2 regions of the Paenibacillus stellifer genome follow, and region 2 is predicted to be linked to the other one. Evidence: riboswitches for the same ligand, from Rfam matches in the RefSeq annotation. Region 2 holds a riboswitch; the other holds the start of a gene.
What was found. Region 2 has a riboswitch for cyclic di-AMP ahead of PSTEL_RS00845 (C40 family peptidase). Riboswitches for the same ligand answer to the same signal wherever they lie in the genome.

Region 1 (4,607 bases), 2.7 Mb from region 2:
ATGCATAATCACAACCTTAAAGGGCAGAAATAGGTGCATGTCCATGTTCGGGCGCTCTCAGGACAGGAAAGAAGGCTGAGTTCCCTTTCCCTTCCATTTGCAAGGATATAAGCTGAACTATATACTTTTTACTATTACCAATAGAAATCATCTATTGAATATGAAGTCCGACGGGACAGAAAGGAAAGACTTACATTGAGCAATCCGAGAAGAAGAAGCACTCCTTCCAATGCCCAGAGTCAACAAGAGAGGCGGCGACTGGAGCAGGAACGCCAAAAAAAGAAAACGCGAATACTGCTGATCGCCTCAGTGGTTCTGGTCATCGCGATTTTCGCCGGACTGTTTGCCTTAGCCTCCCAAGATTCAGAAACCAAGAACACCGCCTCCACGCCGGCCGAGTTCGACTATTCGACTCTCCCAAGGCTTGGACAGGCCGACGCACCGGTCAAGCTTGTGGAGTTCGGCGATTTCCAATGTCCCTCCTGTGCTCAGTTCACGAATAGCGTCAAGCCTGAACTGATGGACAAGTATATCAATACGGGCAAGGCGGCGCTGTATTTCGTCAATATGTCGTTTATCGGCCCCGACTCCGAGACAGCTTCTCTTGCCGCTCTGTCGGTCTATCATCAGAACAGCGATGCCTTCTGGAAATTCTATGATGCGATGTACGAGAACCAGGGAGAAGAGAACTCAGGATGGGCTGCCGAGGACAAGCTGGTGGAGTTGGCCCAAAAAGAGCAGCTCGATATCGATTACGAACTTCTTCGCACTGATATCCAGAATCGCACCTATGCCGACGAACTGTCACGCGATAACAAGACAGCCTCCGACAATGGGGTGTCAAGCACGCCGACGCTGTTTGTCAACGGGACTGCGGTCCGAAATGCCCTTGCTTTGAACGAAGTGGGAGACGCAATCGAGTCGGCGGCGAAGGCGGCAGAGTCGAAATGAAGGAGTTCGTAAGACGCCACTGTCTGTACCTTGCCTGGTTTGTCTCGTTGGTTGCGGTAGCAGGCAGTCTTTACTTAAGCGAAGTGCTTAAATACGAACCCTGCAAGCTGTGCTGGTTTCAGCGGATTTTCATGTACCCGCAGTTCGTGCTGCTCGGCATTGCGACCTACCGGAACGACAAGAAGATCATTCCCTACATTTTGCCTTTGTGCATAATTGGAGGGAGCATTTCGACCTATCATTACGCAGAACAGAAAATACCCGCTCTTGGACGTATTGCATCCTGCAGCATCGGCGTCCCATGCACCAAGGACTATCTCAATTGGTTCGGATTTGTGACGGTTCCGCTTCTGGCGCTCACGGCATTTGTGCTGATCGGACTGCTGCTCTGGAACGGGAGAGAACGGTCAGTTGAAGAAGACAGCCTTGGAGAATGAAAAATCAAGAGCCTGAGGGATAAAACAAGAGAATGAAAGAGTAGAAGATTTCTTACTGGAAATTTGCGCTTTTTAGTCGGTTTTTCAATTTATTTTCATCTTATTCACTGTTTACTGCTCCGGGTTTATCGACTAATATTAGACCTTGTGAGAAGTTGAATATGCGCTGAATTTTCCCATAACGGAAAAACGGGGGAACCAACATGACCGCCAGCCGGTCAAGGGGTGAATCGGAACCGAAATGTTCGGTCCGTAGGGCTTCCACAGTCCGAATCCGCCAGCTAACCTCGTAAGCCACAGTGGATAATGATCATGTCTTAAGCATGCGGTCATTACCGTATGCTTATTTTTGTGCCTCCATTTATGAAAATTAACCACTGAAAACGGCGCACGGTATTACCGTTTCAACTCACCAAAGAGAGGAACTGGATCCAACATGGTAAGCAGAGTCAAACGGCTGTTGATCGGCCGTCCAAGGAAGTCAACAGAGCTTGAACAGGAGAAATTAAGCAAGCTGAAAGCACTTGCCGTTCTGTCCTCCGACGCACTCTCATCCGTCGCTTATGGTACGGAACAAATACTGCTCGTGCTTGTAACAGTCGGCTTCACGGCGGTCTGGTATTCGCTGCCGATCGCTCTTGCTGTTCTGGCATTGCTGGCGATTCTGATTTTGTCGTACCGGCAGACGATCTTCTCTTACCCGCAGGGCGGGGGAGCGTATATTGTCGCCAAGGATAATCTGGGCGTCTCAACAGGACTGCTGGCCGGCGGTTCTCTTCTGGTGGATTACATCCTGACGGTTGCCGTAAGCGCCTCGGCGGGTACGGACGCGATCACGTCGGCTTATCCGAGCCTGCATGACCACGCCGTAGCCATCGCCGTGACGGTTATCATCATTCTGACGATCATCAATCTTCGCGGCGTGACGGAGTCGGCCTCCTTCATCGCGATTCCGGTGTATCTGTTCGTCCTGTCTATCGTCGTTCTGATCGTGACAGGCGTGATCAAGTACGCAACCGGTGGAGCACACGCCGACGTTCCCGAAATCGGGACGGCCGTTTCGAATGTCAGCCTGTTCCTGCTGCTAAAAGCCTTCAGCTCCGGGTGTTCGGCGTTGACCGGTGTTGAAGCGGTATCGAACGCCATTCCGAACTTCAAGGCTCCGGCTGAGAAGAATGCGGCCAAGACGCTGATGATGATGGGTCTGATCCTCGGTTTCATGTTCACGGGGATTACGCTGCTCGCTTACTGGTTCGGCATTTCGCCCAACGCGAAAGAGACGGTCGTATCGCAGATCGCGGAATCGACCTTCGGACGCGGCTTCCTCTACTACGCGATTCAGGCGGTTACAGCGGCTATCCTGTTCCTGGCGGCCAACACCGCGTACTCGGCTTTCCCGCTGCTGTCGTTCATGCTGGCCAAGGATAAATACATGCCGCATGCCTTCATGGTTCGCGGTGACCGGCTTGGATTCTCGAACGGCATAATTTTTCTGGGTGTCGCCTCTGCGGTTCTTGTTGCAGCGTTCCACGGGGAGACTACCAATCTTATTCCGCTGTACGCAGTTGGCGTATTTATTCCGTTCACCCTGTCCCAGCTCGGAATGATGATCCGCTGGTATAAGCTGAAGCCTGCAGGGTGGAGAACGAAATTTATTGTCAACACCATCGGGATGCTGACAACTCTGACCATTACGATGATCTTCATTATTACGAAATTCTCGAATGTGTGGGTAGCCTTCATCTTTCTGCCGATCGTGATGCTGATCTTCTTCCGGATTCATAAGCATTATATGAATACGGCAGACCAGCTCCGGATTCAGCTTGATGCCGAGAAGCCGGTAATCAAGGGCAGCACGATCGTCGTTCCGGTATCCGGCGTGACGCGCGCGGTGCTTCACTCGCTAAGCTATGCAAAGTCGCTCACCGATAACGTAGTGGCGCTGTACGTCGGCTTTGATGAGGAAGAGATCCGCAAGATGGAGCAGAAGTGGGAGGAATGGAACCCGGGTGTCCGTCTGATCGTGCTCCGCTCGCGTTACCGCAGCATTATACGGCCGCTGGTCAAATTTATCGACACGGTCGAATGGAAGACAGCCTCAACGGACCATATTACGATTCTGATTCCGCAGTTTATCACGAAGCACTGGTGGCAGGCAGTCCTGCATAATCAAACAAGTGTGTTTATCCGGACTTATCTGATGAATCATAAAGATATTGTCGTCGCAACAGTGCCTTATCATTTAAATAAATAGCTTAGTAAGATCTGCTTTGTTCTCAAAGACCGTTCCGGGTTCACCGGGGCGGTTTTTTTGCTGAAAAAACAAAGGTTTTCCGAAAATATCGATTTTTCAGTATCTTTCAAGTTGACATAGATAATGAGAATCAATATCATTTATATAGAAGAGAGCTATATTGCTCGATGGTTGATAGCAGGGACATGAACGGTTACTATTACAGCGGTTATACCGCTTTGATGAGGATGAGGAGTGAAGTGAAATGGCGGAACGCCTGAACGCGAATCAATTAAGCATCGGATATTCGGAGTCGATTATTGTTAAAGACCTCAATCTGACCATTCCAACCGGAAAGATCACAGCGCTCGTAGGCGCGAACGGATCAGGGAAGTCGACGATTCTCAAAACGATGTCCCGGCTGATGAAGCCGGCCGGAGGCAGCGTGCTGCTGGATGGCAAATCCATTCACAGTCAATCGACCAAGGAAGTGGCCCGCCAGTTGGCTATACTTCCGCAGAATCCCACTGCTCCGGACGGACTGACGGTATCCGAATTGGTTGCTTACGGACGCTATCCGCATCAAAAAGGCTTCGGCTCACTGACTTCCGAGGATCGCCGGATTGTGGCGAATGCGATTGAAGTTACCGGTATGACCGCATTTGGAGACCGGCCGATCGAACGCCTCTCCGGCGGACAGCGGCAGCGTGCCTGGATTGCCATGGCTCTTGCACAGGAGACGGAAATTCTGTTCCTCGATGAACCGACGACCTTCCTAGATATGGCCCATCAGCTTGAAGTGCTGCAGCTGCTCCAAATGCTGAATGATCGGGAAGGAAGAACCATTATTATGGTCGTTCATGACCTGAATCATGCCTCGCGCTACGCCCAGCATATGGTTGCGATCAAATCAGGCACTGTGATCAGCGAAGGAACCCCAGGCGAAGTGATGACACCAGAGGTTCTGCGCAAGGTTTTCGGCATTG
Region 2 (4,607 bases):
TCATAGTCTTTAGAAGCGGAGTGATAGCAGTGGGTGTGAAGCATGGAAGAGATTACGGCGATATATTGAACGATTTAACGAAAGCGGTTGAATGTATACCAGACAGCTATCTGTTCTTTGAAATGGACCCGGAGGAGTGGCAGAAGCTGCCGCGTGAATCGAAGCTGGAAGTATGGGAGGCGCTCGCGGAGGATCTGTTCTTTGCTTTGGGCAACGAGCCTGTCATACAGGTGGGCAGCGGTGTCGTGATTTATGATAAGGAAGGGCATCGGATCAATATTCTGGTAGGGGAAGAGGATTTGGAGTCTGTCGCGCTGATCTGAGGACTCCGCTCATTTGCCCCGAATGTGCCCTCATGGTAAAATTGGGGGTGTCCAAGGTATAAATGCCGGGAGCCCAGAATACATTAAACCGAAAATAAGCCTTAGCCTGGCGCATCCCTTGGATTGAAGACTGAGGGATGTTTGTTTTAAGGAAGGCTGCGGGAAGCCGGCGGCTGTCAAGGGAGGAAATCTAAAGTGCTGTTAACCGAGGGAGAACTGCAGGAGCAGATAGGCAAACTGGATGGCTGGAAGCTGGATGACGGAGCCATGGTGCGCAAATATGTGTTCAGCGATTTTATGAAGGGGATTGCCTTCGTGGATGAAGTAGCCGCCATTTCGGAAGCGTTCGCCCATCATCCGCATATTACCATCGACTATAAAACGGTTACTCTGCGTCTGTCAACGGGTGAAGAAGGCGGAATTACCGCGCTCGACGTTCGGGAAGCCCATGAATTTAATGAGGCGTTCGAGAAAACACGGTAAGAGAAGACACGGTAAGCCCATTACCCGGAAGCTCAAGAATCGCGCAATAGATACAGCATTAACAAATACGCCTTCTTTCGCTGAAGCCGCGAGGCTGCAGGATGGAAGGCGTATTTCTGTTTCTCGTGTATCTCCTGGCGTCTAAAAGACCGCTGCAGGCGTTTGTCGCTGATACTCCGTTTATTGCTTCCCGGACAACGGCAACGGCAGGTCACATGGCACGCCCGCAATTTCCTCTGGTTCGACTGCGTATCCGCTTCTATAGTCAGGCCCGCGATTTATCGTAAACCATGCAATAAAACGGCTTAACTCCATTTGGCGTACGGCGCTCGTAAGCATCGGTAATGGTGAAGCCGGCCTTCCGGTAAGCGCGGATCGCTCTCTGGTTCCAGGTGAGGACCTCCAGGTCGATTTCCCGCCGGGGATACCGCTTGCGGGCTTCCTCGATGATTGCACTGACGAACAGATGCCCGGTGCCCTGGCCGCATAAATCGGGATGCATGCCGAGCCCCAGCCTTACTGTGCGGACCTCACCGTCTAAAGGGAATAGCTGGGCAAAGCCGCAAAGCTCGTCATTCTGATTCATAATCGAAACATACTGCTCCCGGCGGATGCGCGGATCCCCGAATTCGATGCCGAGCGCCTCCATCTGCTCCCAGGATAGCCAGCCGTAAATATTGTAAGGCGCCTTGTAATGCCAGGTGCAGATATCTTTGGCATGCGCGGCTGTCATAGGGACGGCGTGAAAAATTACAGGTGAGCTAATCATAAGTTCAGCGGCCTCCTTATCCAAGAGTCAAGACCCTGTGCTTCTGACCTTTATTTAAATTATATACAAAAAGGGCCGGACCGACGCAAAAACTTTCCTCGGTGTCCGTACCCAATTTCTCAAATAAATCGCCGAAATTTGTCATTTCCTTCATAAACGGCGTTTGACAAATTTTGAAAGGGGTAAATGGTAAATAAGACGGTCAAAATGTCGCGTATCAAATAAAAAACCCTGCGGTCAGCGACCGGCAGGGGCAAATCTACATTAATAGTACATTATTGAACGTTATCGTCATCTTGCGCATCGGCAGCCGCAGCCTGGTACTTGGTGTTGCTCATAACGCGCTTGGCGCCGACGTAGCGGTTCACATAGTAGCTGTCACTCAAAGAGGTAATGATAACGCCTCTGGAAGTGGAAGCATGGGCGAATTTGCCGTCGCCGACATAAATGCCGACATGGGATACGCCTTTTCCGCTAGTGTTGAAGAACACGAGATCCCCCGCTCGCAGTTCGCTGCGGGATACGGCTTCGCCCATCTGATACTGGGAGCCGGACTGATGCGGCAGATCAATTCCGATTTGATTGAACACATACATGGTGAACCCGGAGCAATCAAATCCGCTCGTCGTTGTACCGCCGGATACATATTTGGTTCCGATCGCGCTGCCAATCACCTTATCCATTTTGGAATCGGCGAGTGCGCTGCCTGCTCCGATTGCTAGAACGATGGAGAAACTGAGGAATGCTGCCACCAACTTCTTCTTCAAACGATTGGACTCCTTCCAATGCCTGCGAGGTTAGCTTAAGGGTTCGGTAGAAGGTCCCCTATGACCACTCTTTAAATAGGAGGTCAATTCACCCAAAGATGGTTCCCCCGCTTCCCTGCTTCAGGGAACTCGGCACCTACTGTAATTGTGATTTCGATGTATAGCGATTCATTCGTAACAAAAAGATCGCGAAAACGTTAATATTCATTACAAAAATGTTACTAAGATTTCATTGCGATAATTGTAACAAACCTTTAGCCGCTTGGCAATCATTTTGTACATAGCTGTAATCATTTTTATAACGCTTTCATTTAGGCGCTTACCTATGAATTTGTCCAAAACCCGCGAATTCTCTGGGATTGAGCATCTTTGAGGACCGACAAAAAAATTTGTTTTTCATTTCTCGCGGGGACTGTTTCAGGGCGAATGATCTGGTGTATATTTACCTTAAATAGGAAAAAACCCGGAATTGATCGGAGAAATCAGATCCGGGTGGGTAATGATTGCAGATCATTAATCGTATGCGACCGATTGATAAGCGGTTTTGCTCATAACGCGCTTGGCGCCTACATAGCGGCTGGCCCAGTACGACTGGCTCAGTGAGCTGATCGTGACGCCGTGCGAGGAGGAAGAATTGGCGAATTTGCCGTTGCCGACATAAATACCAACGTGGGAGACGCCTCTTCCCGTCGTATTGAAGAAGACAAGATCGCCGGAGCGCAGCTCGCTGCGGGATACGGAGGATCCTACTTTGTATTGCGCTTGAGAAGTGCGAGGAAGTGAAAGACCTAGTTTCGTGAAGACATAGCGGGTATATCCCGAGCAGTCGAAGCCGGCTGTTGTCGTGCCGCCGGTTTTATAAGAGATTCCGATTGTTTTAGAGATAACAGTGTCCATCTTGGAGTCTGCGAAAGCGCTTCCGGTACCCAATGTGAAAGCCATCACAACACCCAACGCAGCGGCTGCGATTTTCTTCTTGAACGATTTCAACTGAAATTCCCCTTCCAAATGCCTGCGTGGTTAGCTTAAGGATTCGGTTTGAAGGTTCCCTATGATCCCTCTGTTACGAGATCAATTCACCCAAAGAAATGGTTCCCCCGCTCCCCGGTGCCCAGGGATTTGGCTTGTTGTGCACCTCAATATGAATTCGACATAATTAGACTACAGTCGTCAAAATAGCTTATCTTTTTAAAAGATTACAAACTTGTTACCCTCAACACAAGCCTCATTGTAGCAGAGGTTTTCTCGTTTGGCAAATCCTTTTCGTCCGAGGAAGAGTTTGGAGAAGGGGAAATAAAAGAAGAGTTCAGATTCCCGTCAAGGATTCTGAACTCTTTTTCTTGAAAAATAGCATAAATGAAAGGGTTTTCCAGGGGGGCTCAGGATCTTATTCGTTCTCCCCGCCAAGTATGATATTGAGAGGCAAGTCCCCAGAGGCCGAATACGAGCGAGGGCAGGGGAGCAAGCTGTCTGAGAAGCAGAGCAGGGAAGCCCGGAAGCAGCAGGCCTGTGGCGGCGCTGATTACAAGGACGAGCAGGCTTCCGCCACCCATCAGGAATCCGATGCCCGCGGCGGAAGGGAACCGGCGAAGGGCGGTGAGCAGAGATGGCAGGATGCCGGTCTCTCCGGTGTATCCGAACTGCATGTACAGCAGCAGCAGCCGGATGAGCCACACATACAGCAGCCAGGCCAGGAGGACGGGGAGGACCGTGAGCAGGAGTGAAGGTCCGGAGGGTGAAGTGTGCAGCAACTGCAAGCCCTTCGGGAGCAGCCAGTATAGGGGGAGAAGGGTGAGCACCCACTCGATTGCGCTGAAGAGCAGGATCGGCAAGCCATACTTCTTCATCCCGGAAAAAAAGAACAGACCCCGTTCTCCGCGGCTCTCCTGATGCAGCTCATACAGCAGTCCAGCACGAATGAAGGGTGTAAGAAGCAGGCGGACGGCCGCCAGAATCAGCAGGGTCCACAGCCAGCGCATCACGGCCGGGTCATGGAGCAGGCCAAGCTGGGCCTCAACCGAGTACAGCAGCCGGCCGGACGCGCTGCCTCCAGCATTCTCCGAAGGGTAGCGCAGCAGAGCAGGGACGACTGCTGATCTTATGAAACGGTACAGGCAGTATCCCCAGAGCAGCCGATAGATAAATAGCAGAATCAGGATATAGAGCTGTTCTTTTACGCTTTTCCAGCCGCGGGCGATCCAGTTTCTCATGACTTCACCTCACCATCCATAAATTCCGAGCACTGCTTCGATTATGTTCGTCAAA

Region 1: it holds a riboswitch for cyclic di-AMP, as region 2 does, so the genes downstream of both, PSTEL_RS14490 (APC family permease) here and PSTEL_RS00845 (C40 family peptidase) in region 2, are expected to answer to the same signal.

Annotation. Positions count from the first base shown of each region.
Region 1 is NZ_CP009286.1:3,138,358-3,142,964, reverse strand. Features, by position in the region: gene PSTEL_RS14500 (DsbA family protein) at 196-951, shown strand; gene PSTEL_RS14495 (disulfide oxidoreductase) at 948-1,388, shown strand; cyclic di-AMP (ydaO/yuaA leader) riboswitch at 1,543-1,699, shown strand; gene PSTEL_RS14490 (APC family permease) at 1,825-3,642, shown strand; gene PSTEL_RS14485 (ABC transporter ATP-binding protein) at 3,887-4,607, shown strand, end outside.
Region 2 is NZ_CP009286.1:148,047-152,653, forward strand. Features, by position in the region: gene PSTEL_RS00830 (hypothetical protein) at 30-323, shown strand; gene PSTEL_RS00835 (4a-hydroxytetrahydrobiopterin dehydratase) at 519-806, shown strand; gene PSTEL_RS00840 (GNAT family N-acetyltransferase) at 1,072-1,575, opposite strand; gene PSTEL_RS00845 (C40 family peptidase) at 1,851-2,342, opposite strand; cyclic di-AMP (ydaO/yuaA leader) riboswitch at 2,347-2,487, opposite strand; gene PSTEL_RS00850 (C40 family peptidase) at 2,856-3,284, opposite strand; cyclic di-AMP (ydaO/yuaA leader) riboswitch at 3,337-3,477, opposite strand; gene PSTEL_RS00855 (hypothetical protein) at 3,722-4,552, opposite strand; gene PSTEL_RS00860 (M1 family metallopeptidase) at 4,562-4,607, opposite strand, start outside.